3 regions of the Shewanella inventionis genome follow, and region 2 is predicted to be linked to each of the others. Evidence: predicted binding sites of a transcription regulator. Region 2 holds the regulator's gene; each other region holds the start of a gene.
What was found. Region 2 encodes sigma-54, which starts transcription at its own class of promoters, with help from an activator protein. Its sites were predicted from a motif close to GTTGGCACGNNNNTNGNNT; they were not measured.

Region 1 (10,508 bases), 840 kb from region 2:
CTATGCTTTTAGCTTACCTTCAGACAACAAAGAGGCTAAATCGAAGAGAGATAATGACAGGTGCAGATGAGTCAGCGAGTATCTAAAACATGGATGTTTTGGTTAAGCCCACATGGATGTGCTTGCGGCGTCTCGCTTAATCATCTGCACGGAGCCTGCGGCAGGCAATTAATACCGATGAATCATTGGTATAGATTAAGCTGACTCAATACTAATTAGGCCAGACTATTCGAGCCCGTAAAAAGAATCACCCCTGTGGAATCATCACAGACAACGACTTAGGTTTCACCTCAATACGCATATCTTCAGCCTCAAACAGCTCACCATCAATCACGTACTGACACTGAGCATCCGTTGTTAAATAGACTTTTTTGGCCTGCTGATGATGAATCGCACTATTCTCAGCTTGTTGATCGCGACGGCCTGTTAACCCAGCAAACAATAACTCGGTCATACTGAGTAATTGCTGCGGCGAAGTGTCACTTGCCTCAATCCAGGTGATGTCTAGCAGACCATCATTAATAATAGGCTCACCATTACCCTGTGCTAACACGCTGGAAAATGGCGCGGCATTAGCAACCACTAAACTGGTGGTATCGACAATGTGGGTTTCACCATCATCAAGCTGCATGCGGATTGATAACGACTGATTTTCATCAATGGCCTCCCACAAACCCGTTAAATACGCTAACTGGCCCATGTCATTTTTGGTTTCGCGGTCGGCTTTTTGGATCATTTTATGCTCAAACCCTAAGCCCACCAGCAACAACATAATGCTGTCGTTACACACCGCGGTATCAATGCGTTGATGATGTCCTTGAATTACAATAGCTAACGCCTGCGACACAGGGATTAACTTGCTCGTAGCACCAAATAAGGTATGACTTAGCGCATTAGTTGTGCCCATGGGGATAATGCCTAAATAAATATCGCTGCCAACCAACACCGAGGCGACCTCGTTAACAGTGCCGTCGCCGCCGCAAGCAATGATGATATCGGCACCTTGCGCTTTAGCTTGTTCGGCCAATTGCACTGCCGATTTATCTTTGGTGGTGTACAACACCTTAAGCTGAAAATAACGCGAAAGGGTTTGTTTAATATGAGCAGCTTCGTTGTGCCACTTACCACCGCCCGATACCGGATTAACAATTAACCAGGCTTGCTTATGGATAGTAATTTGTTGCTGTTGATACATAGTTTCAACGCCAGCTAACTGCCATTTATTTAACCTGGCGGTTTGGCGAATTTCGTTAATGCTTTTAAGCACATCGCTAAACTGACGTTGTTTATCGCGGCACACTAAATACGCGGCCAACATAAGCACTGAGCGACCTCGGCCTAAGGCACAGTGCACCACGACATTGTTGCCTTTGCGAACTTGATTATGTAACCAGTTTACCGCCTGATTGACTTGCGCCACTGTGGGTACGCTATGGTCTAACACCGGAATATTTAAATACTCGATATTCTCATCGACCAAGGTCCATTCAAGTGCGTCAAACTCGGCGGTAACATCTAAAATAGCACCTATTTTTTCACGTTTAAGTTGCTCAACATCGCTTGGAAACAAGCGACACGCTAAATACAGTTGCTTGTCTATTTGTTGGATAGCAGGCACTTTGTCGTGCTTTCTAGCCCACGCGTTATACGCTTGACTGCCCATTAAAAAAGGCACAAAACTCCAGCTGATATACCAAGGAATGCTGCCGTCTTGGCTTTTACGAAAAATCCCTGCGCTATTAAACCAATAAGCAGAACTGACTAAAGCTAATGACAATGCCACCCAGCCAAACACCACTTGCAGCACTACATAAGGCAATGCGATGCATAGGCACAATGCGATAAAAGTACCAAGGGTGTAATAATATTTAATGTGGATTTGGGTCGGCATAATCTGTCCTCCTTAAGTGAAATAACAAAAGCGGCACTCATGCCTAATGCTTGAGTGCCGTGATATTATTAACAGTCAGGATCTTCGGCTTTCATGCCTTCTTTTACATCTTCACAAGCATCTTCAACCGCGTTACCCGCATCTTGCATCATCTCATCGACCTTCTCACCTGCATTTTCGGCTTTATTATCTGAACATGCTGATAAGCCCGCTGTAAGTAGTACCATTAAACTTGCCATTGTGATTAATTTTAATAATTTCATAATTCATCTCCTGATGATGGTAAAAAGCTCATTACGGTTAACGTGCCAATTAGCGTGACATACGCTTAATGAATCAATGTGCCGTGATTATTTTTTAGATTAATTTATCGAGGTGACTTACCACGCAATGCATTCGATACAAGTGAAATTAGCAACAACACCACAAAAATAAAGAAAATAACTTTAGCGATCCCCGCTGCTGCACCCGCAATACCGCTAAAACCTAATAAACCTGCAATAACGGCTATCACTAAAAACATTAATGTCCAGCCCAACATATAAACCTCCTTGGTGTACGGTTTGTCTTTAATGTACTGAATATAAATAGACGATATTCGTACATGGTATATTTCTCTTTGTTGGTATATTTACTAAAGCCAGCATCGTGCCAACTTCGAAAATAAAGCATAATATATTGATTAATATATATTTAATTATTATGAGTGTAATAGATACAATCTGCGGAGTACCACGAAGTGGGAAATATTTACCGACAACTCGGTAAGAGTTTCAGGCCCAAGCTAATAAGCAATAAACAGATATAAAAAAGGGCTACCAACAATGGCAACCCTATTTTTTTTATGGCGTTGATTTATGATTTAACGCATGTTTATCTTGGTAATTTAACGGATATCACCGCCGCTATTGTCACAAATGCGCTTGAGATCCATAAACATGCCTCAAGGCCATATTGCTGATATACCCAACCCGAAAGCACCGTACCAATTAAGCGTCCCATGGCATTGGCCATGTAGTAAAAACCGACATCGAGTGACACGCCATCATTACCGGCATAGCTCACAATTAGGTAACTATGCAGCGATGAGTTAATCGCAAACACCGCACCAAATAACAATAAACCGGCGATTAATGACTGCTGGATATAAAAGTCAAAATGCAGTGCTAATGCAATCGCAGCAGGAATGAGTAACAAGTAACCCGCCCACATAAAAGCGGCTTGCCCGCTAGGGACTTTGCCTTGTTTTTTACCGGTAAAATACGGTGCAAAAGATTGCACAATACCGTAACCAATGACCCAGCTAGCCATAAAGCCGCCAACCCACCAATGGTCCCATTGAAATGTAACCGCTAAAAACACAGGCAATGCCACCACAAACCACACGTCGCGAGCACCAAACAAAAACATCCGCGCCGCCGACAACATGTTAATCGCCGGGCTTTTTGAAAACATATCAGTAAATTTAGGCTTGTTTTTAGCTTTGCCCAAATCGGCTTTTAAAGTGAGCAAACTCATAAGCCACACTAGCGTCAACATAGCCGCCATTGCGATCACCGCGCCGCGAAACTCAAGTAGTGTCAGTAATAAGCCGCCTAAAAAGAAGCCAACACCTTTTAAGGCATTTTTAGACCCTGTAAGAATCGCGACCCACTGATACAACTTACCCTGAGCATCACTTGGCACCAGCATTTTAATCGCGCTTTTGGCACTCATTTTATTGAGATCTTTGGCGATACCAGACAAGGCCTGCGCCGCCATCACATACACAACAGTGAGCATATCCGCTGGCACGGTTAACATGGCAAGGGCGACAATTTGCAGCCCTAAACCAATATTCATGGTGTTATTTAACCCTAACCTTGCACCTAACCAGCCGCCAACTAGATTTGTTACCACGCCAAAGATTTCATAAAACAAAAACAACATGGCAATGTTAAGCGGGCTGTAACCAAGCTGATGAAAGTACAACACCACCAGCATCCGCAATGCGCCGTCGGTTAAGGTAAACGCCCAATAATTACCGGTAATGATCAGGTATTGTTTAATTTGTGGCGGCAATGCGCTCAGTGATAACAGCCCCATGCTGGGTTATTCCTTATCTGCTAGGCCGACTTTGCGGGCAAGCTCAGCGGTGCGGTTAGCGTATCCCCACTCATTGTCGTACCACACGTATAGCTTCACTTGGGTGTCGTTAACCACCATGGTCGACAAAGCATCAATAATGCTTGAGCGCGGATCTGTTTTATAATCCACTGATACAAGCGGGCGTTCTTCATAGCCCATAATGCCTTTTAGCTCAGTGTCTGCGGCTTGTTTAAGCAGTTGATTCACTTCTTCTACTGTGGTGCCGCGCGCCACTTCAAATACGCAGTCGGTAATTGAAGCATTGGCTAACGGTACACGTATCGCATGGCCATTAAGCTTGCCCTTAAGCTCAGGGAAAATATGGGTAATGGCGGTAGCTGACCCCGTTGTGGTGGGGATTAAGCTAATGCCACAAGCACGTGCACGGCGTAAGTCTTTGTGCGGTGCATCTAAAATGGTTTGAGTGTTAGTGATGTCGTGGATTGTGGTCATCGAACCATGTTTAATGCCGATTTTTTCGTGGATTACTTTTACCACTGGCGCTAAACAGTTAGTGGTACAAGACGCCGCCGTGACTATCGGGTGGATTGCTTTATCATAGAGGTCATCGTTCACGCCCATTACAATATTGAGCACGCCTTCTTCTTTAACCGGTGCGGTGACCACCACACGTTTAACGCCTTGATCTAAATAAGCTTGCAGTAACGCTTTGGTTTTAATTTTTCCCGACGCTTCAATCACCACATCGCACTTTGACCAATCAGTATCTTGAGTGGCTTTGTTTTGAGTGCATGGAATGGCTTTGCCGTTAATTACAATCGCATCGCCTTGGTGTGTCGCCTCGTGATGCCAACGGCCATGGACTGAGTCGAAAGTCATTAAGTGGGCTAACGTTGCGGCATCGCCAGCGGGATCGTTAATGTGCACAATTTCCACGTCGTCCCAATCGAATGCTGCGCGCATTGATAAACGTCCCATGCGGCCAAAGCCGTTAATACCTATTTTAATCGTCATAATATTGTCCTACATTGTGTTATTTGGCTTATTAACCAGCAGTCTTTTATAAAAAAGATCAAAGAGTAAACCCATCAAAATATTCGCGCTGTACTGGGTGCGCTAATGCTTTTGGCCTTAGTGCTTGCACAGCACTAACAACCTTGTTTTTTGGCCAACCTAAACTGGCTAAAATGAGCCCAATTACTAGCCCTGTACGGCCAGAGCCGCCTTTGCAATGCACGGCGATGGTGCCCTGGTTGTGCATCAAATCTAAGATTTGCGCTTTATGTTTAAGCCAGCTTGCTTCAAATTCATCTCCCGGTGCGGCGTCATCTAAAATGGGCAATTGCACCCAGGTAATGTGCTGTTTTGCACATTGCGCGGCCATATCACTCACATCATTACGCGCCATTTCTTCGTCAAACATCAGGGTAAGTAGCATTTGCGTGCCTGCCGCTTTTAATGTGCTGAGCGACTCAGCTAAGGCTTGCTCTTTGGTGCCTGGGCATGGGGTAAAAATTAACTTAGCGCCATTTTCATTAAGTGGGTCTATAGGCAAAATATCAAACGGGTGTAACTGCATTGTTAACTCCAAAAAGTCGGTTGTAATATGTAGCCAATCTAACGGCAAAAACTCGCTTTATCTGGGCGATTTTTCATGCTGTCTAGGCGTTCAAGGTTTGGCAAAATGAGGGCAATGTTGTTTTCGGTCGTTTGCGCAATCACCGACTTGGCCCACAAAGCCAAGCCTGGGTTAATGCGATAAAACACCCACTGACCATGTTTTCGGTCGCTAAGAATGTTGGCTTTTTTTAGTAAGGCTAAGTTACGCGACACTTTAGGCTGGCTATCTTCATCCAGCGCTTGCATTAACTCACACACACACAGCTCACCATGATAGTGGGTCAACATTAAGGTTTTTAGACGGATGTCGTCGGTTAAGCATTTATAAAATGCGATGGGATCAACATCGACCAGCCCTTCATCAGTAGATTGCAGCTCTTCTGTTGGCGCTTCAATTTTTGCCGTTGCTGATACTTTATTTTCGACCAGCAAAAACATAGACAAGCGATTGTTTAGCTCAGTTAAGGTACTAGAGAAAGGATGGTTTCCCTTGCGTGTTTTAGGATCAGGAAAATCCCAGGCAAGTTGTTTACCGGCACCGGGAAAGCTGCGGCATTCGGTATTGGCTTTATCGCAGAGCGTAATCACGTAGTCAAAATTTTGCCCTGCAAAATGTTGTACGCTTTTAGACGCTAGGTGACTGGTGTCGACACCAAACTTTTGTATCGCCTCAATCGCCCTTACGTCGATTTCCTCTGGCTGAGTACCCGCACTAAATACCTCAAATTGATCGGCGGCTTTACTTCTTAATAACGCTTCAGCCATTTGTGAACGGGCCGAATTCCCTGTGCATAAAAACAAAACGCTTTTCTTTTTCATAAATAATAAGCTCAGCTGATTTCTTAAAAATATTGTATATGTATTTTTTCATATATACAATCTAGTATACAAAAAAAGCCTATCCAAACTAATGAATAGGCTTAATGTCTTAATAGCTGTGCTAAAGGTTAATGTTTGTCTAGCCAATTCAAGGCTAGAGGCCATAATATTTTTGATTTACTGCTAAAAAACTTCATGTGGCCAATTTCAGTCAAACCGTGCTCACTGGGAGTAAGCGTGAGTGTTTGGCCTTTCAATTTTGGAAACACCGACATCATGTCTGCTACATTCATATTATTAGCAATGTCGTCATCAATAGCATTTACCCACATGGACGGCAATGTCAGTTCATCGTAGCAGTGCTGGTGCACGGTTCTACCAAACGCCGTTTTGACATAACCTTGGCCATTACACCATTGCTGCCATTGCTTAGCGACGGCCTTAGGTAAGGGCTGCCCCATTCCAACCCACTGAGATTTAGTGTGGCCAAACACGATATTGCTTAACGGAATAAAAAAATTCATAAAAAAATGCGCGGGTAGCTGATATCCCCGTCTCATATTACGTAACTGACCAGACGAACACGCCACGTTAAACATTGAACTAATATCCATTGCATTAGGCATTAACCCGATTAACTGTCCGCCAGCACTGTGGCCCAGCAAGTGATATTTTGTTTGTGGAAATTGCGACTTTAAATGCTCAAGCACGGCAGGCATGTCTTTTTCGCCCCAACACTGCAAAGACGCAGTATGACGCTTAATTGGGCCATACAAGGAGCCCCCAATGCCGCGATTATCAAAAGTGATCACCCCAAAGCCATTGTCAGCAAGATAACTGGCAAAATTAGCATAAAACTGCCTTTTAATGCCCGTTGCAGGCGCCATCATCACCGCCCCTTTTAACGAGGTGGTAGGCATGTAAATACTGGCGGCCAGTTGCACGCCATCACCGCAAGTTATTATTGTATCCGTTACATTTGGGTTGCTCATTGGCCGCCTCATCATCCTAATCGTAACTCAGTATTACCTACAATGTATTTGCTCGGCAACCTTGATTTAGTATTACTTTTTAACGCGTTATTGAACACTTTTATATCGTTAGCATGCATCTAAACACGCCACGCTCACCCACTAAAGCCTATTGCCTTTATTGAGTTAATGTCTCGCGGTACTCACAAAAGTAAACCATCGTTATTTACTTTGACAATCAAATAACATAAAGTCCAAATATCTTGATTATCAAACAAATTAATTATGACTAACTTTGCCTTTGCCAATAAGTATACCCACCAGCATAATTTCACCTCAGTTAATGCACAAAATGAACGCCGCACCTGGTATGTACTCGTTATAACCATTATTACCATGGTTATCGAGGTGATCGCCGGTACCATTTACGGCTCTATGGCGTTACTTGCCGACGGCTGGCACATGGGCACTCATGCAGCGGCATTTTGTATCACGTTATTTACTTATCACTATGCAAGAAAACACGCTAACAGTGACAGGTTTTCATTTGGTGTGGGCAAGGTTGGCGTACTTGGTGGATACACTAGTGCGATTGGCTTGGGTATTGTTGCACTCATTATGTTGGTTGAGTCAGTACATAGATTACTGTCGCCGGTTGATATCCAATTTAACCAATCTATTATGGTCGCGGTTATTGGTTTAGTGGTTAACGTGGCGAGTATGTTTATTTTAGGTCATGAACATCACCACCATGGTCACGATCATCACGATCACGACCACCATCATCATGACCATGCACACCATCACGATGACGACCATGGGCACGCTCACCATTTACATAGCCACGATGAGCATGCTCACCACCACGAGGATGACGGCCATACTCATGATCACAGCCTTCATGATCATAGCCACCATGGACACAGCGACCATAATCTCAAAGCAGCCTATTTTCACGTACTCGCAGACGCACTCACCTCTGTGTTAGCCATTTGCGCACTTTTAGTTGGTAAGTACCTTGGTTGGTATTGGTTAGATCCTATTATGGGGATTGTTGGCGCTATCGTTATCACCAAATGGGCATTAGGATTAATGAAACAAACAAGCCCAATTTTGTTAGATGAAAGCATCGACAAGCATTATCAAGCAGATATTATTAACGCACTTGAAAATGAGCAAACCAAAGTGACCGATATTCACATTTGGCGAATAAGCGCAGATCACTATTCGGCCGCCATTGCCATTTGCACCACAAGCGACACGAATGCTGAAACATTTAAACAATCCCTGAGTAAGTTTGGTAAGCTAAACCACTTAACAATTGAAGTGAATTACGCCTGAGGCTCTTATGCATTCTTTGAATAACCTGATCATCGAATTTTACGACAAACTGTCTTCTTGGGAGCAGTCTGTCGTTAAAGATACCGGTTACTCGTTAGCACAGGTGCATACCATTGAGGTATTGGGCTCGCACGGCCCAATGCGAATGAAAGAGTTAGCGGATAGGTTGGGCATTACCACCGGCACATTAACCGTGCAGGTAGAAAAGTTAGTGCAATTTGGTCTTATCGCACGCACTCCGCACGAAGTCGACCGCCGCTCAATATTGGTCGAATTAACCAGTGAAGGCACCGCGCTGCACAAGCACCATAACCGCATGCATTTACAACTAACACAAGACATCACCCGCCATTTAGACCCAGAGTCAATCAAAGTGCTCACCCAAAGCTTTGAAAAAATGAACCGCGAGTTTTGAACCTAACGTGTTAATTACTGATCAATGTAAAGGTGATTGCAGACTGATAAACGAAGACTATCTTTTAAGCTTAACAATCAATCACCTAGATTATTTTTAAGCCGTTTTCCCAAAAAGATTGTCTTCGTTGTAATTCCACGCTTACATCGTTGTAAGCGTGGAATTACAACGAAGACAAAGTTAGCCTACAACCCGCATTGTACTGTTAGCATTTTTCCTCGTTTAATGGAATTAAAACGAAGACAATCATAAGTAACTGTTAATAATGACAATTAACACATGTTTGTTGTTTTAGTGATTTACAAAGTGAAACGTTAACAAACTCGAGATGATTGAAATATTTACCTGCATATTCTTAAATTATGATGCTTACAGCTTACATTCCAGCCTATAAATCTAAAAGTAGTTTTGCCTGAAGTAACTCACCACTTTTCTCGGTAATGCTATACCCCAAAGCAGTATAACCTTTAGCTCTCTTTTGATACATTCTGTGCAGCATAGGTAAAGCAGAGTCAAGATAGTCAAACACTTCTACCTTATCTTTACCTGCAAACTGCCTTTGTATTCGACCGACATATTGAACAAGTGAACCTTTCCAAGAAATAGGTAATACAAGAAATAAAGTATCTAATTTTGGCAAATCAAACCCTTCACCAATATATTTTCCTGTTGCCACGATTACCTGAGAGTCATCTATCCTTGCCATTGCCAAACTGTTTTCTTTAGCACTCATTGCACCTCGCAGAAGCGTAACGCTAATCCCTTTATGTAACAATAATTCGCCTAAACGCTCTGCATGCTCTCTGCGCTCCGTTAAGATTATAGGATGCCTTTGTTGTGCAACAACAGTAAGAACATCAGAGATAATCAAGTCATTTCTTTTCTTATCATTCATTAACCAACGATAAACATCTGCTATATGTGGACGACTATCTTCACCTAATAGTTCTGATGGCAATTCTGATTGTAACTTTGTAAGTTTAACCTGTTGAATAAACTTATTACCTTCATTAGCCACTACATGCCTTATTGGCCCTGCTTGCATAAATATTATCGGTTGATGACCATCCTGACGATGTGGAGTAGCAGTGATCCCTAAGATGTATTTTGCATGAACTTCATTCAACAACCTTTCGTAGTTGGGTGCAGAAATATGATGGCACTCATCAATGATAATTTGCCCATAATCATACAGAAGTGAGTCAACACTGTTATCTTTTCGATTTATTAAGCTTTGATAAGTAGCAATATCTACTTGTCCTGTCGGCTTTCGTTTACCACCACCGATTAAGCCTACATCACAGCCATCAAGAAATGCAGTTAAACGTTCTTTCCATTGGTCTAACAAATGGCGACTATGAAC
Region 2 (10,508 bases):
TTGAGATCTCAGATTGCTTTGACGCAAGCAAACTGACGCCTTCGGCCACCAAATCGAATGCTTTCCAGGTATTGTCTTTCAAGCGACGAGCTTTAAATTGAACTTTAATCGGTGGACGGCCTTTTTCGATAATTTGTACGTTAACTTCGACTATTTTTTCGTTTTTAAAATCGGTCGCTGGATCAAACTCAACCGCTTGATTGGTATATTCTGTCAATGCTTGCGCATAGGTTGCGACTAAATATCCCTCAAATGCTTCAACAAAACGGTCACGTTGATCTGGAGTGGTGTCGCGCAAATATTGGCCCATCACTTTATAAGCGGCATATTTGTAATCAACGTATGGCATTAATTCTTCATTAACAATCACTTTTAAGTGACTTAAATCGCTATCAATTAACGCTCTATCTTGCTTAAAACGATCAAAGGTTTTATTCGCAACTTGTTTTATCATTTCATACGGATCATTGGTATTGATCTCGTCATTAGCCGCTATTGTGACAGAACTCATAACAGCGCTACCCACCAAACATAAAGCAATTACACGACTAAAAAGTGCTTTCATTATATAGCTCCTATTTATTCTTTAGACGACATGCTGTACAAAAGCTGGCCGATTAAATCTTCTAAAATTAATGCACCACGCGTGTCATGAACTTTATCACCATTAGCAAGCATAGCGATATCATCGTCCATAAAGCCTGGAGTTAAACCTATAAATTGTTCGCCAAGTAGGCCTGACGTTAAAATGGCTAAACTGCTTGTTTCAGGGAACTGATCATAACGTTTATCCATAGTCAAGGTGACTACCGGGATCAACTTGTTAGCATCAAGCGTAATGTCAGTCACACGCCCCACCACGACACCGCCGACTTTCACCGGTGAACGCACTTTTAACCCGCCGATATTATTGAACTCGGCCACTAATGTATAAGTTTGGTCATTTGCTTTCACTTCTACATTGGCAACGTTAAATACCAATACACAAAAAGCCAATAAACCAGACAATAAAAACACGCCTACAAGTAACTCAATTTTCCGTGTCAACATACTCTTAAACCACTTCAATTAAACTAAACAATGAAAAAACCTTAATTTCCGAACATGATTGCAGTGAGCAAAAAGTCCAGCGCTAAAACAGCTAAACTGGCCTGCACAACGGTTGATGTTGTTGCACGGCTAATACCTTCAGGATTTGGTTGTACCTCATAGCCTCTATACAAGGCTATCCAGGTCACAACAACTCCAAAAATTAAACTTTTAATCAAACAGTTAACGATATCTTGTTCCCACTCTACAGACGCTTGCAGAATAGACCAAAATGCACCGCTATCGATTCCTTTCCATTCAACACCGACCAGATGACCACCAAAAATACCCACTAGGCTAAACATAAGCGCCAGTAGCGGCATACTTATCACCCCAGCCCAAAAGCGAGGTGCAATAATTTGCCTTAATGGGTCAATAGCCATCATTTCTAAACTTGATAACTGCTCTGTCGATTTCATTAAGCCAATTTCAGCCGTCAATGCAGAGCCTGCTCGCCCAGCAAACAACAAGGCTGCGACAACTGGTCCTAATTCACGCAGTAAGCTTAGCGCAACCATTGGGCCTAAACTCTCTTCAGTGCCAAACCCCACCAAAATATTGTAGCCCTGCAACGCCAGTACCATGCCAATAAACAAGCCCGATACCAAGATGATCACCATAGAGCGAACACCGAGCACATAAATTTGCTTGGTAAGTAATGGTAAACCTTTTTTAATATTAGGCACCCTAACAATCGCGCCCCACAACATCAAACCAGCACGGCCTAAACCAGAAACCATTTTTAATGCGTTTTTGCCCATATTGGCAATGTTATCAATTACGCCCACGCAATAACTCCTTTTGATAATCCTCGGCAGGATAATGAAATGGCACCGGACCATCAGGTGCGCCTTGGATAAACTGAATTAACTGCGGGTTGTCAGACAAACGAAGTTGCTCTGGTGTTCCGTGAGCAATCACTTTTTTCTCGGCGATAACATAAACATAATCAGCAATACCTAATACTTCATCCACATCATGAGAGACAACAACAGAGGTTAGTTTTAACGTATCTGACAGCTCACGGATCAATTTAACCAACATCCCCATAGAAATAGGGTCCTGGCCAGCAAAGGGCTCGTCATACAGAATCATTTCTGGCTCAAGCGCAATCGCACGGGCTAACGCAGCCCTGCGTTGCATACCGCCAGATAATTCGTTTGGCATCAAGTATGCTGCCCCACGAAGCCCAACGGCTTGTAATTTCATTAACACAATTGTACGAATAATATCTTCGGGTAAACCAGAATGTTCTCGCAAAGCAAATGCAACGTTATCGAATACATTAAGGTCGGTAAACATGGCACCACTTTGAAACAACATACTCATACGTTTACGTAGTTCAAAGAGATCTTCGCGCTTTAATTTATGAACATCATGGCCATCAAATAAAATTTGACCGCTAGTAGGTGTAAGTTGCCCACCTATCAATTTAAGTAAAGTCGTTTTACCAATTCCACTCGGCCCCATAATTGCCGTCACTTTACCTTTCGGTATCGATAACGAAATGTCTTTATAAATCACTCGTGAACCATGGCTAAACGCCAAATGGTTTATTTCAACCAAAGGGGAATTATTTGAATTACTCATATCAGGCATCGGTGTTGTAGAGATAACAGCCTTCCTTAGAAGAAGATGAAGCGCAAATTGTACTGTAATTGTCCATTAAGCTACAACTATATCCATATAACCAATGCTCATTGCTCATACAATTAATGTGCAATGCTTTCAATTTAGTGAAAATCCAGCGAAAATGCCCGCTAATTACTTACTATTATAGGGATCACATGCTAGTTAATATCTTAATGTTAATTGCAGGCCTTGCAGTGTTAGTTTGGAGTGCTGATAAATTTGTTTACGGCGCAGCGGCATTTGCACGTAATTTAGGTTTACCCCCCATGCTCATTGGATTGACTATTGTCGCAATGGGTAGTTCAGCCCCCGAAATGTTTGTTGCGGCAACTGCGTCAATGGATGGTATGCGCGATACGGCTATTGGCAATGTGTTAGGTTCAAATATTGCTAACATAACATTAATTTTAGGTCTAACCGCCTTACTGGGTGCAATCAGTGTCGGTTCTCAAACCCTTAAACGTGAAATACCTTTAATGTTAGCCGCAACTGTTTTTGCAGGTTATAACCTACATGATGGCTTATTAACTCGTACTGAGGGCATACTGCTCGCGATACTATTTGTTGCAGTAATGGGCTACTTCATTTGGCAAGCCACTGGTAATAAAAGCCCAGACGCAATGGATGAAGAATTGGAATCAGAGATCCCTAAAAACGTCCCAACCTTTCATGCTATCATTTGGATAATTGTTGGTATCATATTGTTACCACTATCAGCAGGTTGGATGGTTGATGGCGCTGTAGGAATTGCAAAATTTTATGGCTTATCAGATTTAGTCATCGGGTTAACCATTATTGCTGTTGGCACCAGTTTGCCAGAACTTGCAGCTTGTATTGCTGGAGTATTGAAAAAAGAAGACGATTTAGCCATCGGCAATATCGTCGGTTCTAATTTATTTAACATTTTAGCGGTACTTGCCATACCAGGGCTGATTGCACCGGGCGTGATCGATGCACAAGCTAGCGGTAGAGATTTCTACATGGCATTAGGTACAAGTACAGCATTAGCCGTTTTAGTGTTATCAACAGGCGCCAAAAAGCAACTAACCCGTTGGCATGGTGTCCTATTATTAGTCACCTTTATTGCGTACCAAATTGCTGTGTTTCAATCCCATTAAGTTGGAGCATAAAGGTTAAGTATTAAACAAAAGAGAGACACGCATGGTAGATCAAACGCAGTTTCGCCTATGGGGCCGCAAGGTCATCGATATCGAGAAAGCAGCACTGGATAATTTATACCAATATGTTGACTCAGTTGAATTTGCTCAAGCCTGTGATCTTATTTTGCAGTGCAAAGGCAAAGTCATTGTTATGGGCATGGGAAAATCTGGCCATATTGGCAATAAAATCTCAGCCACTTTTGCCAGTACAGGAACCCCAGCGTTTTTTGTACACCCAGGCGAAGCCAGTCATGGCGATTTAGGCGCACTCGATAAAAATGACATAGTACTTGCTATCTCTAATTCAGGCGAGTCGAGCGAAATTTTAACCCTACTTCCAGTGATACAACGAATGGGGGTGCCCGTAATTGCCATTACCGGTAAACCTGAGTCTAATATGGCACGGTTAGCCAAAATCCATCTTTGTATTGAAGTAAAAGAAGAAGCTTGCCCACTTGGATTAGCGCCAACCTCCAGCACAACAGCCACCTTGGTTATGGGAGACGCATTAGCAATTACCTTGCTGCAGGCCAAAGGGTTTACCCGTGACGATTTTGCCCTATCTCATCCGGGTGGCGCATTAGGCCGTAAATTGCTATTAAAAGTTGAAGATATTATGCATCTCGGTGAGCGTTTGCCCATCGTAAGCGATGATATCTGCATTACTGAGGCGTTATATGAGATCTCTAAAAAAGGCTTAGGTATGACGGCCATCGTTGATAAATCCAACACCCTAGTGGGTATTTTTACCGATGGAGATTTACGACGCATCATAGATGCTGAAGTCAACTTACGCACCACCCCTATTTCGCAAGTCATGACCAAAAATTGTGTCACCAGTCCAAGCGGCATTTTAGCAGCACAAGCGCTGCAAATTATGGAAGCAAAAAATATTAACGGACTGATTGTCGTAAACCAACATCATCAACCTATCGGCGCACTCAATATGCTCGATATGGTTAAAGCAGGAGTTATTTAACCATGTCAGACACAATGATTCATCAAGGATTTTACGGCCCCATCAGCGACGATATTTGGCAACGTGCTAAAAAAATCAAACTGCTGATTTGCGATGTAGACGGCGTTTTTTCTGACGGCAGAATTTATTTAAGTAATGCAGGCGAAGAATTAAAAGCATTCCACACTCGTGATGGTTACGGCGTACGCTCCGCACTCACCAGCGGTATTCATGTTGCCGTGATCACAGGTCGTAAATCCAAAATTGTTGAAACCCGCATGACAGCTTTGGGTGTGCAACATATCTATCAGGGTATTGATAATAAATTTGAGCCATTTGAAGCATTATTGTCTTTATATAATGTCACGCCCGACGAAGTGGCCTACATTGGTGACGACATGGTTGATTTGCCAGTAATGAAAGCGGTGGGTCTTGCTGTTTGTGTTGCAGATGGTCACCCCTTTGTAAAACAACATTGCCATATGACCACCAGTATCAATGGTGGCCATGGCGCTCTGCGTGAGCTCACCGATCTACTCCTCCTCAGCCAAGACAAATTTGCTGGCGCCCATGGTATGAGTATATGAACAGAGTCACCATAGGGATTACTGCTTTTTTTGGCCTTGCACTTGCGCTGTACTGGCAAACACAAGTGAAACGTAGCGAAATGGATGCGATTCAAGTTGTGGGTGTCGAACGCCCAGACTTTATCGCTGATGACCTTAAAACGACCGAATTCAACGCGCAAGGTTTTATAGAAAGTAAAGTGACTGCAAAACACATGGAACACTACGCTTCGAGTGACATCACCCATTTTACAGAGCCAGTTTATTTAATTTACCCAGAAAATGGCAAAGCCCAATGGCAACTCAGCGCAGATAGAGGTCAATTAAATAAACAAACCAATCAGGTCAGCTTAGAAAATAATGTTATTATCGACGCCATAGATATCGAAGAGCCTTTACAGTCATTAACAACGCAAGCTGTCGCCCTTGATTTATCAACCATGATAGGCAGTTCACAAGATATGGTGTATATCAAAGGTAAAGGGTTTATGATTCAAGGTTTAGGCCTACATGCTGACTTGAATTCGCAAAAATTATCGCTACTAAGCCAAGTAGAAGGAACATATGAGTCACAATAAACGACATCGCGCCAATGCCGCTGTGCTATTGAGTGGTTTACTTTGTATGCTGAGCATGCCAGTAATGGCCAAACAAGGTGATCTAAAGCAAGAGCTAAAAATTGCTGCGGTGAGCCAGTCTGCCGACATTAAAAACAATCAAATCGTCTTTAACGGCCCAGTTACTGTTGTGCAAGGTACAATTAACATTAATGCCGATGAGCTACGCGCTTTTACACCAGAAAATAGCGCGTCAAAACGCCTAATCGCCACAGGCAAACCAGCAACGTTTTCTCAAGAATTAGATGATGGCAAAATCGGTACAGCCAGTGCTAACGAAATCAGCTATGACCTTGCCACAACCACGCTAACCCTAACCGGTAATGCTAAACTCGACCAAGCTGGCAGCCAGGTAACGGGCAACCTGATTAAATACAATATTAAAGCCCAGGAGCTCATCGCTGAAAGCACGGGTAAAGGCCAAGATCGTGTTATCACCATTATTCAGCCTGAAAACTTCCAAGACGAGTCAGCACCTAAACAAAAGCTGCCCGAGATCCCAGTTAACAAGCAGATTAAACCATGACCCAAATTACCCTAACCGCTGAAAACTTAGCCAAAAGCTACAAAGCTCGCCAAGTCGTAAAAGACGTAAGCTTAACTGTTAAAACGGGGCAAATAGTAGGTTTATTGGGCCCAAATGGCGCCGGTAAGACAACAACGTTTTATATGGTTGTTGGATTAGTTAAAAGCGATAAAGGCCGTATTTTAATCGATAACGATGATCTAACATCAGATCCAATGCACCTAAGAGCCCGCAAAGGTATTGGCTATTTACCGCAAGAAGCCAGTATTTTTCGTAAACTCACCGTGCATGACAATATCATGGCCGTGTTACAAACGCGCAAAGAACTCAGTAATGATGAGCGCATTGAGCAGCTTCAACACCTTCTTGAAGAGTTTCACATTACCCATATTCGCGACAGCCAGGGTATGTCGTTATCGGGTGGTGAGCGTCGGCGTGTAGAGATTGCCCGAGCATTGGCTGCCAACCCCAAATTTATTTTACTTGATGAGCCCTTTGCCGGTGTTGACCCTATCTCTGTTATCGACATTAAAAAAATTATTCAACAGCTTAAAAGCCGTGGTTTAGGGGTACTTATCACCGACCATAATGTGCGCGAAACACTTGACGTATGCGAGAGAGCTTACATTGTAAGTCAAGGAAATTTAATTGCAGAAGGCACACCTGATGAGATCTTGAGCAATCAACAAGTTCGAGCTGTGTACTTAGGTGAACAATTCAAGCTATAGTTAAGTGATAAGTCTTTTAACCTATCTAATTCATTGCGTTGAACGATACCGAAATAGCGTTATATGACACCGACGTATGTGGCAATCCACTACAGTTATCGAAATTATTATTTTTATGGAAATCATCTAGGGATAAGCGGTAAATGAAAGCGTCACTCCAACTTAAAATGGGTCAACACCTAACTATGACCCCTCAATTGCAGCAAGCCATTCGCTTGCTGCAATTATCTTCATTGGAGCTACAGCAAGAAATCCAACAAGCATTGGACTCAAACCCACTGCTTGAAATAGAAGATGAATTTTCTCAAGCCAAAGATCCATTAAAAGAAAGCCGAGATCAATCAGACACCGACTTCAGTGACAATAGCAATGTCAGTGTAGAAAAAGACACTTCAACCGTCGACACCACTGAATCTATCAGTAAAGAAACCATGGACGATCTCCCCATGGATACCACATGGGATGAAGTCTACACCGCATCACCCATGTCTGGTTCAGGCAGCGCCAGCATGCGTGACGACGATATGCCTTTTCAGGGTGAAACCACCGAAGGGTTATATGAACATTTAGAGTGGCAAAAAAACTTAACCCCGTTTTCAGACACCGACCTTGCCATTGCAACAGCCATCATTGATGCCATCGATGAACGCGGCTATCTCACCCAAAGTACAGAAGAAATACTAGAAGCAATGGGCGATGAAAGCATTGAACTTGACGAGGTACAAGCGGTACTGAAGCGGATCCAACATTTTGATCCCGTAGGTGTAGCTGCGCGCGATCTCAGTGAATGCCTACTCATTCAGCTAGCTCAATATGCCGACTCAACCCCACATATTGATAATGCGCGCATGCTTATCAAAGACTATTTAGATTTGATTGCTGGCCGCGATTTTAGGTTATTAATGCGTAAAACTCGTCTAAAAGAAGATGAACTACGCGATGCGATTACCCTCATTCAGTCACTTAATCCTCGTCCAGGGTTATTGATTACCGCAACTGAAGATGAATATGTCATCCCTGATGTCACCGTGTTTAAAAAGAACGGTCGTTGGGTTGTTGAATTAAATCCAGACAATATGCCCAAAATTGGTGTTAATCAACAATATGCGGCCATGGCACGTAGCAGCAAAAACCCGTCAGATACCCAATTTATTCGTGGGCATTTGCAAGAAGCAAAATGGTTTATCAAAAGCCTTGAAAGCCGAAATGATACCCTATTAAAAGTAGCCAATTGTATTGTGCAATTCCAACAAGGGTTTTTCGAATACGGCGAAGAAGCCATGAAACCCATGGTACTAAACGACATTGCAGAAGCAGTCGAAATGCACGAGTCGACCATTTCGCGTGTCACGACACAAAAATACATGCACACCCCACGAGGGTTATTTGAACTAAAATACTTTTTCTCCAGCCATGTCAGTACTGACGATGGTGGAGAGTGCTCATCAACAGCAATCCGCGCCTTTATTAAGAAGCTGGTCGCTGCAGAAAACCAGAAAAAACCACTTAGCGACAGCAAAATGGCAGAACTTCTGGCAGAACAGGGCATAAACGTTGCTCGTCGTACGATTGCAAAATACCGTGAGGCAATGCTAATCCCGCCCTCAAACCAACGTAAGAGTCTATAATTTTACTCAACAATGGAGATGTGTAATGCAAATCAATCTATCTGGGCATCATGTTGAAATAACCGAATCTTTACGAGAGTACGTTCAGGAAAAATTTTCAAAGCTTGAACGGCACTTCGATCAGATCAATAATGTTCACGTTGTGCTCAACGTAGAAAAGTTACAACAAAAAGCAGAAGCAAAAATCAGCCTAAAAGGCGGAGAAATTTTTGCCATGTCAGAACATACCGACATGTATGCAGCAATAGACGCCCTGATAGACAAGCTCGATCGTCAGGTAATTAAACACAAAGAGAAGTATACAAAACACTAACGATGGAACTTTGTACCATCCTGCAGCCGGAATGCACCACCTGTGCCACACCGGGCAGTAAGAAAAAGGTACTGGAACTTATCAGCGATATCGTCGCTGCCCAGTACCCGACCCTATCTTCGCAAGAGGTTTTTGAAAGTCTCCTCGCGCGGGAAAAAATGGGTAGCACAGGTATAGGCAATGGTATCGCGATACCTCATGGCCGATTGACAACAATCGATCACCCTATTGGCATTTTTATAAAATGTGAAGAGCCAATCCAGTTTGATGCTATCGATAAACAGCCTGTAGATATACTGTTTGCTTTGTTAGTGCCAGCCGATCAGTGCCAGCAACATTTAAGTACCTTGTCATCAATGGCGCAAAAGCTCAGCGACAAACAAGTACTAAAACAGCTTCGTAAAATCCACGACTCAACTGAACTCTATCAGGTAATCACCGCATGAAACTCGTCATCGTATCTGGGCGGTCTGGCTCAGGTAAATCTGTCGCCTTAAGAGTGCTAGAAGATTTAGGTTATTACTGTGTTGATAATCTCCCGTTGCCACTTATCGGCACGTTACTGGCGCAATTAAAAGGCAGTAATGACTTGGTGGCCATCAGTGTCGATGTTCGTAATATTGCTGAACAAGGCAAAGTGTTACAAGAGCAGCTGGCGATGCTACAACCTGATACCGAGATAACCAGTTTCTTTTTAAACTCCAGCGACAAAGTTTTACTTAAACGTTACAGTGAAACTCGCCGATTACACCCGCTATCAAAGAATCAAATTTCGCTTCAAGAAGCCATCAAGTTAGAAGGCCGCTTATTAGAACCTATCGCCAAAATTGTCGATCACTATGTTGATACATCTGCATTAAATATTTACGAGCTTAGTGACCAAGTAAGACAAATATTGCTTGGCAGTGTAGATAAAGAATTAGTGATTAATTTTGAGTCCTTTGGTTTTAAGCATGGTATGCCCACCGAGGCTGACTTTATGTTTGACGTGCGCTTTTTACCCAACCCACACTGGGAAATTGAACTAAGGCCTTTTACAGGTCTTGATGAGCCAGTACAAGAGTTTCTTGGACGTCAGCCGTTAGTTAATAAGTTTATTTGGCAAATCGAAAATTTATTCGAGACCTGGATGCCACACCTAGAGCGAAATAATCGCAGCTACTTAACGATTGCAATTGGCTGTACAGGCGGGCAACATAGGTCAGTTTATATTACCGATCAACTGGCAAAACGGTTCAGGCAAGGCAGTAAGCACACTGTTAATGCACGCCATAGAGAGCTAAATATTAAC
Region 3 (10,508 bases), 1.6 Mb from region 2:
TTTTCATCACTCTTTGCCAGTTTCCGCCCATAAAACGATCGCGATCTGATGATTTAAAGCGGGCTTTTTTGAGGGCGTCGTCGATGCGGCTCATGCGGTCGATATGATTAAACTCTGGGATCACTACGTGTTTAGGCTCTACGTCAAAACCGAGTACGTTTTTACTTTGTAGGCTGTGCCACCAGTCAAGGTACTCTTTTACGCCTTCGTTATTGTTGTTCTCTAATGCTAAAAGATTTTCTTGGCCGCGCAGTGGAAAATCATTGGCAATCGCCACGCAATCTACTCCACCAATTTTAGCGATATATTCAAGTTGATTGATATAATCCTCTATGGTTGGTACGGGCTTGTTTGTAAGCCAAAAGCTCATCATAAAGACCCCAAATACGCCACCATTGTCACCAATTGCACGAATGACTTCATCTGATGAGCAGCGCGCATGATTAACAAAATGTCTTGCTGCGCCATGGCTAAGTACTATGGGTGATTGGCTTACTTTTATGGTGTCTAACGCTGTTTGTTCACTTGCGTGACTGACATCAATTAGTATGTTTTTGCGATTGAGTTCTGCTACTAGTGCACGTCCTGCAGGCGTTAGCGGATTATTAAGGCCTTGATGTCCATCGTTGTCTAAGGCACCACCAGCGAAGCGATTACCGTAATGATGGGTCAGTTGTAGAACTCTCAGCCCGTGTTGATGCAGTGAGTCTAGTTGTGGCCAAAGCGGAAGGTCGCCATTGGTTGATATGCCATCGGATTCAACACAATCAGCACCTTGGATTTGAAAGTATACAGCGGTGCGTTGTTGAGCTCTTGCTTTGTCTATGTCTGCACCCGTTAACCCTTGTAAATAAGTATCTGGATTGGCGCTAACTGTATTGGCAGCTTGTTTTATGCTGTTAATGCAAGCCTGGTAGGTGCGCTTATAATTTTGGGTGCCATCGCTTTGTTCTATGGTCTCGATTGCCGAGATATCAGCAATAAACCCATCAAGTTTTGACGCTTTTACGTCAGCAATATTGCTAGGTAAAAAGGACAGTCCATCTATATATATTCGTCGAGGCTTAGCGGCCCAGGCTGAAAGCGTGCAAAGTGGGCTTAATAATGTGGCTGCTCCAAGGCCTTTGATGATGTTGCGGCGTGTTGGGTTGCAGACTTTATGAGTCATTATTATTCCTTAGTTTTGCCAGAAATTAGGTGATAACACCGTTTGCGTAGAGCTTAATTGCGTTTGCTAATGCGGCGAGTCCATTCGTACGTGATGGGCTTAATTGACCGCTTAATCCTAATGTGTCGAAGTAGTGCGATACGTCAAACTGGTTAATTTGTTCGGTGGTTTTACCTTGGTTTGCTACCAGTAAAATTGCAATTAACCCTTTTACAATCCTCGCATCACTGTCTGCGAGGTAATAGTGTTGGCCGTTTAGCTGATGATGGTATAACCAGGCTTGGCTTTCACAGCCTTTAACTTGAGCGTCAGCTTGCTTGAAATTATCTGCTAATGTCGGTAATTGTTTACCCAGTAGCATGATGTGACGATACTTATCTTGCCAGTTTTTAGCTTGTTCTATGTGGTTTACCGCGGCAATTACGTCGGCTGGTAAGTCGGTAAATAGCTGACTGTCGGGTATATTTTTTGGACTTATTAGTGTCATTAACTGTGTTGTCTCATAAAACGTTTTAATTGCCAAGTTATAACAGTAACTCTTTTACCGTATTTAACGCTTGGATAAATTGATCAATATCGTGCTTATTAGTATAGATGCCGATGGACGCACGGCAACAACCTGCCAAGTTAAGCTCATTCATTAAAGGCATGGCACAATGATGACCGCATCGCACTGCTATGGCCTGTTGATCTAATAAAATCCCTACGTCTTGATGGTGCTCACCTGCCAAGTTAAAGGCAACAGATCCCACATTGATTTGGCGCTTATCGTTTGCAATACCATACAAGCTGACATCACCGAGGTTAAGCAATTGTGCTTGTAAGTACTGCATTAATTTTTGCTCGTGTGCATGAATGTGTTCTCGTGGCAAACCATGCAAAAAGCTGATTGCAGCGCCTAACCCTATGACTTCAGCAATTGCTGGCGTACCTGCCTCAAGCCTGTTTGGCAGCTCACCGTATTCAGTACGATCAAAGCTAACGGTTTTGATCATTTCGCCGCCGGTAAGCATTGGCGTTAATGTATTTAATTGTTCAAAGCGGCCATATAAAATCCCCACTCCTGTTGGGCCGTACATTTTATGGCCTGAAAACACATAAAAATCGCAATCAGTGTTTTGTACATCGACATCAAGGTGGGCGACTGCTTGGGCGCCATCGACTAAGGTTAATGCCCCTGCGTTTTTTGCCATGGCGATTAAGTCGTTAATGGGGTTAACTGTGCCCAGTGCATTTGATACGTGGCATAAGGCAACTAGCTTTGGTTTGGCTTGCAGTAGCTGTTCATAGGCCTTGATATCAAGCTGTGCATCTGCGGTTAGCGGTATTGGCTTGATTGTCGCCCCCGAACGCTTAGCGAGCTCTTGCCAGGGGACTATGTTGGCATGATGCGCTGCTGTGTCGATTAAAATGATATCGTTTGGGGTGAATTGTGGCGTTAAACCGTAGGCCACCATATTGATTGATTCGGTAGTGCCGTGAGTAAAAATAATTTCTTGGGATTTTGAGGCATTAATAAAGTGAGCCACTTGCTGGCGAACGGCTTCATATTGCTGAGTTGCTCGGGTTGATAATTGATGTGCTGCGCGGTGCACATTGGCATTGTTGAGTTGATAATACTCGTTCATCGCATCAATCACGGCTTGTGGTTTTTGGCTGGTGGCTGCGGTGTCTAAATAACACAAGTGATGATCGCCTATGGTCTGTTTTAATGCCGGAAATTGATCGCGAATGGCTTGGTGATCAAATGGCGCTTGAGACGGAATTGGTGATGTCGATTTCATCAGTATTGGGTTCTTTTTAAAATAAAAGGCATCAAGATCTTCAGTGATCTTGATGCCTATTGCAAGGTTTTGTGGCCTTTGCGCTACGTTACGAGTGAATTTACGGACAAGGAAAGCGATACAGCGCCGACAGTTCGTTGATCCTGGCCATTAACTCAGCCGACAATGTCACTTTATGGCTGTCGATATTTTGTTTGAGCTGATGCAAGTCTGTTGCACCAATAATGTTAGCCGCCACAAATTTGCGACTATTTACAAACGCTAAGGCCATTTCTGTTGGGGTTAAGTCAAACTCACGTGCAAGGTCGATATAAGCCTGAGTGGCTTGCAATGCAACGGGCGTGCTGTTGTAGCGAGCAAATCGTTTGTATACCGTAAGACGTGCGCCTTCTGGCCATTGATCGTTCTCGTATTTACCCGTTAATGTGCCAAATGCCAATGGCGAATAGGCCAGTAACGGCACATTTTCACGGTGGCTAATTTCAGACATGGCAATTTCGTAGCTGCGGTTAAGCAAGTTATAGGGGTTTTGCACACTCACGATGCGTGGCAAGTCATGTTTTTCAGCCAGTTTTAGGTATTTCATAAAGCCCCACGGGGTTTCGTTTGAAATACCGATATAGCGAACTTTACCTTGTTTGATGACTTCTGCGAGGGCTTCAAGGGTGTCTAAAATTGGGGTGTAATGCTCATCTTCATCGTGCTCATACATCATCTCGCCAAAAAAATTGGTATTTCGGTCTGGCCAGTGCACCTGGTATAAGTCGATGGTGTCGATTTGTAAACGGGTAAGAGAGTCATTGACTGCTTGATGAACGTTGCGCCAGTCGAGGGCCATGTTGTCACGAATATAGTCGCCTTTACCACCAGGCGCGGCAATTTTACTGGCAATAACGAGCTCGTCACGATTGCCTTGGGCTTTTAAATAGCGCCCTAAAATGCGTTCAGTTTCGCCTTGAGTATCGGCTTTGGGAGGTACTGGGTACATTTCGGCGGTATCAATAAAGTTAATACCTTGCCCAATGGCGTAATCGAGTTGCGCGAAAGCTTGTGCTTGGGTATTTTGTTCGCCCCAAGTCATTGTCCCGAGGCAAATTTTACTGACCTCAAGGGTTGAGTGTCCGATACGTTGATATTCCATTATCTTCCTCCTATGGAATGTGCTTAATCTGAGGCTACCAAGCTTTTATCTACTTGCAAAGCGCTATCAGGCTGCTAGGTGAGGACCGCTTAAAAAACAATCTAAAGCAACGCATTCGGGAGATTAATGCAACGTGTTAAGCTATAAATCTAAGATCATTGCGATTTCGCAGGCATCGTGGCCGGTTTGCCCTAAGTGCTGACAGTGGCGAAACCCCAATTTTTTATAGAGTGCTAGGGCTTCACCTAACACGGCGGTTGTTTCTAAATACATGGATTGGTAGCCTTGCTGCTTTGCATACTCAATACATTGACGTGATAATGTTTTTGCCATGCCCTGACCGCGAATAACGTGACTAAAATACATTTTCTGCAATTCGCATACGCCATCATTGCCGGCGAGTGGAGCAACGCCTGCGCCGCCAACTACATTGCCTTGGTATTCAATCACCCAGTATTGTGATCCCTCAGGTTGATAGACCTCACTTAAACAGTCGAGGGTTTTATCTGCCACACTAAAACCTTTATCAGGCGTTAATCCGTATTCTGCCGACACATCTCGAATAACCTGTGCTAGCGCTGCGTTGTCTGCTGGTGTGAGTTGGCGAATGTGCAAATGTGCATGGGTGATTTGTTTAGTGGTTTGAGTCATTGAATAATTCCGCATTAACAAAAGGGGTCATTGCTAGCACTAGTGCTTGAGTGTAAATACTTTCTCTTGTGGCTAAACCTTGTGTCAGTAAACCAATTGCGCCGCCTTTTTGTTTAATGTTTTCAGTATTGAATAGTCGATCCATTACATGGCCGAGCTCTTCACCATTTTCCAGTGCATCAAAAATAATCTGTGGTAAAGGTAAGTTGGCACTGCGACCGACAGATAAGGTGTTATTACTGATAATGGCCATATAAGCAAATGTGGCTGGACCATGATCAAATTGATCTACACCGCCCTCCATTGCAACATAAAAGTCGGCAGTTTGAGCCTGTTGCTGGCAATATCGCGCGCGGTTTATTGCACCTAATTTTGTTTCTGCTTCGGTCATAGGTTGTTCTGCCACTAACGAGGGCGCATGCATACCCTGACAGCGTATGGTGCTGCTTGGAAAATATTGGGCAATGGCATTTTTGGCGGCATTAATTTTTACCGGATTGGTAGAGCCGACAATAACATCAATAAATTGTGGTGTTGAAGATGTGGTCATAAAAAGTGCTTCTTAATGTCAAAAAGAATAAGGCGTTTTTACCGTTGTTATATTGGCTAATTTTTGTGTAACTCGATAATTAGTTGGTTAAATATGCTAATTTAAAATTAGCTTATACTTTTTATTTATTATAAAACAGCATGTTAGTGTTTGGCATGAAACCTGCTATAGATTCTATATAACGGCGGTCGCAGACGAATACGATAAAGCCTAATCTATTTTTATGTGTTTATAAAAGGAATTAATACTATGTCTGTTCGTATTGCAACTGTGAGTGTGACTGTGGGGTTAATTTTAGGCGCAACGCTATTTGGCGCTTCTCAAAGTGAAGCAGAGTCAGTGTTTGGTGTGGCTGATTCGATGTTAACTGATACCGATTTAACCCTGACACAACAACAATTAAGCTTAGATGCTAGCGAGATTACTCAATTAGTGGCGAATACTGGTGCGGGTAAATTAGTTATTGAAGGTGTCGACGGCTTAACGCAAATTAAGGTCAGCGCTGATATTTACACTGACAAAGATGCTGACGATGTTGACATGGATTTATCCCTGACTCAAAAAGGCGACAAGGGCTTTTTGGTTGCTAGCATTGAGTCTGATGGGTTTATGCAAGAGTCGCCCTATATTGATTTACGTGTTCAAGTACCGAGCACTTTAGCATTAGATCTAACCGACGGTTCAGGATCTATTCGTATCGATGATGTTTCAGCTGCCATCAATCTTGATGACGGCAGTGGTAGCATAGTGATGAATAACATTGGCGAACTTACCCTAGATGATGGCTCTGGCTCTGTGGTGATTAACCATGCTAAGGGTAATTTAGTCTTAAAAGATGGTTCAGGTTCGATAACTATCGATCACGTTAATGGCTGGGTTAATCTTGTTGATGGTTCTGGCTCAATTCATATTAGTCAGGTGCAAGGCCAAGTCACCATTAGTGATGGTTCTGGCAGCATTAATGTTAATAATAGCAAAGGGCTTGAGGTCGTTAATGCTGGCTCGGGGAGTGTTAATTACCAGGATATTGATGGCCCCATTGTCGTGAAGTAAAGTGAACTGTTTTTAGCCAATACAAAACCTGCCAAAGTTGCAGGTTTTGTTTTAAAGGCTTGCTTAATCGTGGCATCATACAGCATTGATTTTGCATGGGTATACACAATGGCGAAGAAGTATTATGTAGTTTGGGCTGGGCGTGAAACCGGAATTTTTACGAGTTGGGATGTGACTAAACGCTCAGTTGATAAGTTTCCTCAAGCTAAATACAAATCATTTGCCACTGAGGCAGAGGCAAAAGCGGCTTTTGCTAAGTCACCAACTAGCAGTATTGGCCGCACATCGGCAAAGCCTGTAAGCCCCCAATCTGTTAACACAACAAAATCCATTAGCGATAATGAGGCTGTGTTAAGCCAGTTTGATGTGGTGATATACACCGACGGTGGTTGTGAGCCTAATCCGGGTAAAGCGGGGTCGGGAATTGCGGTATACCACAAAGGCCAACTTGCCCAGCTATGGTATGGTTTATTTAACCCAAACGGTACCAACAATACTGCTGAATTAAATGCGTTGTATCAAGCATTGCTGATGGCAAAAAACGCCATCGAAAACAGTCAAACTGTGTGCATTATGAGTGACTCACAATATTCAATTAACTGCATTAGCAACTGGGCTTATGGTTGGAAGGCAAAAGGTTGGACTCGCAAAGGCGGTGAGATTGCCAATTTAGATATCATCAAACAAGCGCATGAGTTATATGACGAGATGAAAGATAAATTCGCATTAAAGCATGTGGCAGCACACAGTGGCATTGAAGGTAATGAGTTGGCTGACCGTATGTCGATTTACGCTGTTGATCAAACAAACCAAGCATTGAGTCAATATCAACCACCATTGGATATCAGCAAAATATTATCATTACGTGCAGGCTAATTTGGTTTAATACCATTTCCATTAATTATGTGACCAATCAGAGTCGCTCAGACTGTTCAGTTTGAGGCGCATTGTTGAAATAATGGTTATTCCCTTCTAAGGCAATGCAACAAAGAAATGGACTGTCTGAGCGTCTCCTGCAAGGCGGGTTTCTGTGCCTTCTATGCTGCTTAATAGTATTTTGACGTACGACTGCATGGATGCAGGAGGTAGAGCAACGCAGGAGCAGTTGCCGAGAGCAACTATGCCTACAATCCTATTACTTGCCTAGAAGGTACAGAATTCCCGCTGAATGACCAGATAATTAGTGGAATTGGTATAAGTTGCTATCCTAAGCCGTTGAGTCATACCGTTACAAACATCAAGGTATAAACATAAAAAAGCCGGATTGCTCCGGCTTTTGTTTTTACAGAATGGATATTAGAGTTTTTGCTTAATGCTCACACAGCGCTGTTCTTGTTGACGAGTTTCAAGCAGCGCGCGTCTGGCCAATGTAGATAGCCCTGTTTCGCGATTTAATACACTGTTAATGCTGTCAATATTGGCTGAACTACAATCCATAGGGATAAGTTGTGATGCGAAACTGCGCATAAACACTGGGCCTTTATCATCCATTAGCTGCAAGTTAGCAAAGCGTTGATCTGCTGTTGCAGCGCTTAATAGCTTTTGCTCGGCAGGGTAGAGGTTATACATAGCAACCCTGATTTTTGAGAATGCCATACTGTTGTTATGCTCAATCCAATTTAGCCATTGACGTTTAAGGGCCGACTCTGGACGTATAACTTCAGCAGCAATTGCGGCTTTTTCTCCAGAGTCTGATTGATCAAGGCTTTTCTCTCTTGCTAATAATGCATGAGCATCGTCGTAATCATAACGGTTAAGTTGGCGGATCATTGCCCAGCGTAAATCCTGATCTAAGTTAAGCCCTTTAATATGGCTTTTGTTTTTCAACAAAGACTGGATATGTTCTAGTGCATCTCCATGACTCGATAAACTGATGTAGGCATCGAACCAGCGCCGCTGAAAATCACGGTTGCGGTAATGCTCCATGCTCATTCTAAGGCTCATTTGGCTGAGTGCTTTTGAGATTTTGCTGTTATAACTGGCATGCATAGGAGCCATTAAGTCGAGATAGTTTTTGGCTCGTTGCAGGTTATCAAGCACCTGACCTAATATGGTGTAGTCTTTTTCCAGTGGTGCATTGATGAGCGCAATATTGATGAATTGCTCCATTGATGCTTTACCATCAACGACACTGTCCCACATGCTTTGCCATAACATAGAACGCAGAAGTGGATCGCTTACTTGGCCGAGTTGTTGCTTAGCTGTGGTGAATGACTTCTGGTCTAGTTCAACTTTCACAAACCCCCAGTCATCATAGTTTGGATACACTAAATCTGGACAGATTTCACCAATGAGTTCGTTAACCTCGGTGTAAGCTCCCTTATAGGTTACGGCAACGGATTGTTGCATTTCTAAACCGTAGCGATGCTTGGTAAATAAACCAATTTGTACTCGTTGCTCGCGCAGTGTTGGATGTTGGCTGTCTTCTGCTGTTTGGACAACTGCAAATGAGTCTATTTGATTACCTTGGCAAGTGTATTGTGCTTTGATGGTGTTGACCCCCGCAGCGTATAACCACTCTTTTGTCCATTGCGATAAATCACGGCCACTGGCTTTGGCTAAACTATTAATAAAATCATTAAGTTCAGCATTTTTGTAGCTGTATTGTTGTAAGTATTGGCTAACACCACGGCGAAAGGTTTCTTCGCCTAGTAAGTGCCTAAGCTGTTTGATGGTCGATGCGCCTTTTTGATAGGTAATGGCGTCAATATTATCAAAGGCATTTTGGCTGGTAGCCACAGGTACTTCAATGGGGTGCGTGGTGACTAAACTGTCTTGGTGGTAAGCAGCTTGCTTGCCTGAAGCATAAAAAGTACGCCAAGCATGGCTAAATTCTGTGGCTTCGCTAGTGGCCAATGTCCCCATAAATGAGGCAAAACTTTCGTTTAACCATAAGCCATTCCACCATTTCATAGTGACGAGATCACCAAACCATTGGTGGGCCATTTCGTGCATGATGACGCCGGCTAATCGCTCTTTTTGCTCAGCTGTCATTTGGCCATTAAATAAGAAGCGATCTTCAGAGAAGGTAATGGCTCCTGCGTTTTCCATCGCGCCATATAAAAAATCAGGCACTAGGAGTTGGTCGTATTTTTTAAATGGATAATCAATTCCAAAATAACGATCAAAAAATGCTAACCCTTGTTTTGTGTAAGTAAACCAATCTTGTGGTGTGACTTGCTCTGCAACTGATTGACGCGAGAATAAACGCATAGGGTAGCGGCCTGAGTTATCTTCCCAAACTTTATATGGCCCAGCATGCATTGAAAAATTGTATGGACTTAATTTGGGTGTGGCAGGAAAGCTCCATAGATTAGTATCACCCTGATCGACTACATTGGTTTCTCGCATGGCGCTGATCACATGCCAATCTTTTGGGGCATGGACATTAATTTGGTAAGTGGCTTTTAAGTCTGGCTGGTCAAATACGGCAAACATTTGTTGTGCGGCAGCTGGCTCAAAGTGTGAGTATAAATACACCTTGTTGTCGACGGGATCGACAAAACGATGCAAGCCTTCGCCGTTAGTGCTGTGCTCACGGGTAAACTCAACTTCTACAGTGTTATTGCCGCTCACCAGTAGGCTTTGATTAATCACAATATAAGCGCCGTTGTAGTTAGGATAAACCTTGGTGCCATTAATGGTGAATTGTTTAATGTTAGCTTTGTTGAGGTCCAGTGTTAATGATTTAGGGACGCTGCTTAGGTCAAAATGGACGATTGATTTTGCACTGAATTGGCTATGTTCGCTTAAAAAGAAGGTGAGATCATATTGTACATTAGTGATGACATTTGAGCGTGCTTGAGCTTGTGCTTGGCTAATATAAGCTGAGCCATCACGTTGTAACAATGAGGTTGATAATGAGCTACTGCAGCTCATTATGCTCGCGCAGCATAGGGCAACGAAACTGGTCTTTATAACCCGTGGACTAAACAATTCAGTGGATAACAATTTCACGTTAGTGTTCCTAACTTATTATTGGGTGTATGAAAAAGCCGACATCAATGTCGGCTTTATTGCTATGTGCTTGTGTATTACAAGCCCAAAAATGACTTCGATTTAACCTTACGAATTTCTTTTTCGTCTGACCATTCAATTAAGCCTGTTTCAAGATCCATTAAACGCATGGTCATCTTGTAGTAAACGTCTTTAGTGCTGCCA

Region 1: a site for sigma-54 is predicted at 2,529-2,547, ahead of K8B83_RS01645 (DUF1328 domain-containing protein). Genes of this name have one in related genera too.
Region 3: a site for sigma-54 is predicted at 5,444-5,462, ahead of K8B83_RS19930 (DUF4097 family beta strand repeat-containing protein). Genes of this name have one in related genera too.

What each region holds. Positions count from the first base shown of each region.
Region 1 covers NZ_CP082926.1:347,789-358,296, forward strand. The annotation lists gene K8B83_RS01635 (diacylglycerol kinase family protein) at 248-1,891, opposite strand; gene K8B83_RS01640 (hypothetical protein) at 1,960-2,154, opposite strand; gene K8B83_RS01645 (DUF1328 domain-containing protein) at 2,259-2,432, opposite strand; gene arsJ (organoarsenical effux MFS transporter ArsJ) at 2,765-3,976, opposite strand; gene K8B83_RS01655 (ArsJ-associated glyceraldehyde-3-phosphate dehydrogenase) at 3,983-4,993, opposite strand; gene K8B83_RS01660 (phosphatase domain-containing protein) at 5,052-5,558, opposite strand; gene K8B83_RS01665 (metalloregulator ArsR/SmtB family transcription factor) at 5,597-6,418, opposite strand; gene K8B83_RS01670 (alpha/beta hydrolase family protein) at 6,547-7,410, opposite strand; gene K8B83_RS01675 (cation diffusion facilitator family transporter) at 7,675-8,730, shown strand; gene K8B83_RS01680 (MarR family winged helix-turn-helix transcriptional regulator) at 8,738-9,145, shown strand; gene K8B83_RS01685 (TOTE conflict system archaeo-eukaryotic primase domain-containing protein) at 9,534-10,508, opposite strand, start outside.
Region 2 covers NZ_CP082926.1:1,185,937-1,196,444, reverse strand. The annotation lists gene K8B83_RS05505 (MlaC/ttg2D family ABC transporter substrate-binding protein) at 1-511, opposite strand, end outside; gene mlaD (outer membrane lipid asymmetry maintenance protein MlaD) at 580-1,050, opposite strand; gene mlaE (lipid asymmetry maintenance ABC transporter permease subunit MlaE) at 1,092-1,850, opposite strand; gene K8B83_RS05490 (ATP-binding cassette domain-containing protein) at 1,864-2,688, opposite strand; gene K8B83_RS05485 (calcium/sodium antiporter) at 2,877-3,839, shown strand; gene K8B83_RS05480 (KpsF/GutQ family sugar-phosphate isomerase) at 3,883-4,860, shown strand; gene kdsC (3-deoxy-manno-octulosonate-8-phosphatase KdsC) at 4,875-5,426, shown strand; gene lptC (LPS export ABC transporter periplasmic protein LptC) at 5,423-5,983, shown strand; gene lptA (lipopolysaccharide transport periplasmic protein LptA) at 5,970-6,548, shown strand; gene lptB (LPS export ABC transporter ATP-binding protein) at 6,545-7,276, shown strand; gene K8B83_RS05455 (RNA polymerase factor sigma-54) at 7,420-8,904, shown strand; gene hpf (ribosome hibernation promoting factor) at 8,930-9,217, shown strand; gene ptsN (PTS IIA-like nitrogen regulatory protein PtsN) at 9,220-9,663, shown strand; gene rapZ (RNase adapter RapZ) at 9,660-10,508, shown strand, end outside.
Region 3 covers NZ_CP082926.1:4,435,834-4,446,341, reverse strand. The annotation lists gene K8B83_RS19960 (membrane dipeptidase) at 1-1,168, opposite strand, end outside; gene K8B83_RS19955 (SufE family protein) at 1,194-1,655, opposite strand; gene K8B83_RS19950 (aminotransferase class V-fold PLP-dependent enzyme) at 1,693-2,952, opposite strand; gene K8B83_RS19945 (NADP(H)-dependent aldo-keto reductase) at 3,053-4,093, opposite strand; gene K8B83_RS19940 (GNAT family N-acetyltransferase) at 4,235-4,744, opposite strand; gene yjjX (inosine/xanthosine triphosphatase) at 4,728-5,294, opposite strand; gene K8B83_RS19930 (DUF4097 family beta strand repeat-containing protein) at 5,544-6,347, shown strand; gene K8B83_RS19925 (ribonuclease H family protein) at 6,456-7,223, shown strand; gene pepN (aminopeptidase N) at 7,644-10,226, opposite strand; gene lpoB (penicillin-binding protein activator LpoB) at 10,382-10,508, opposite strand, start outside.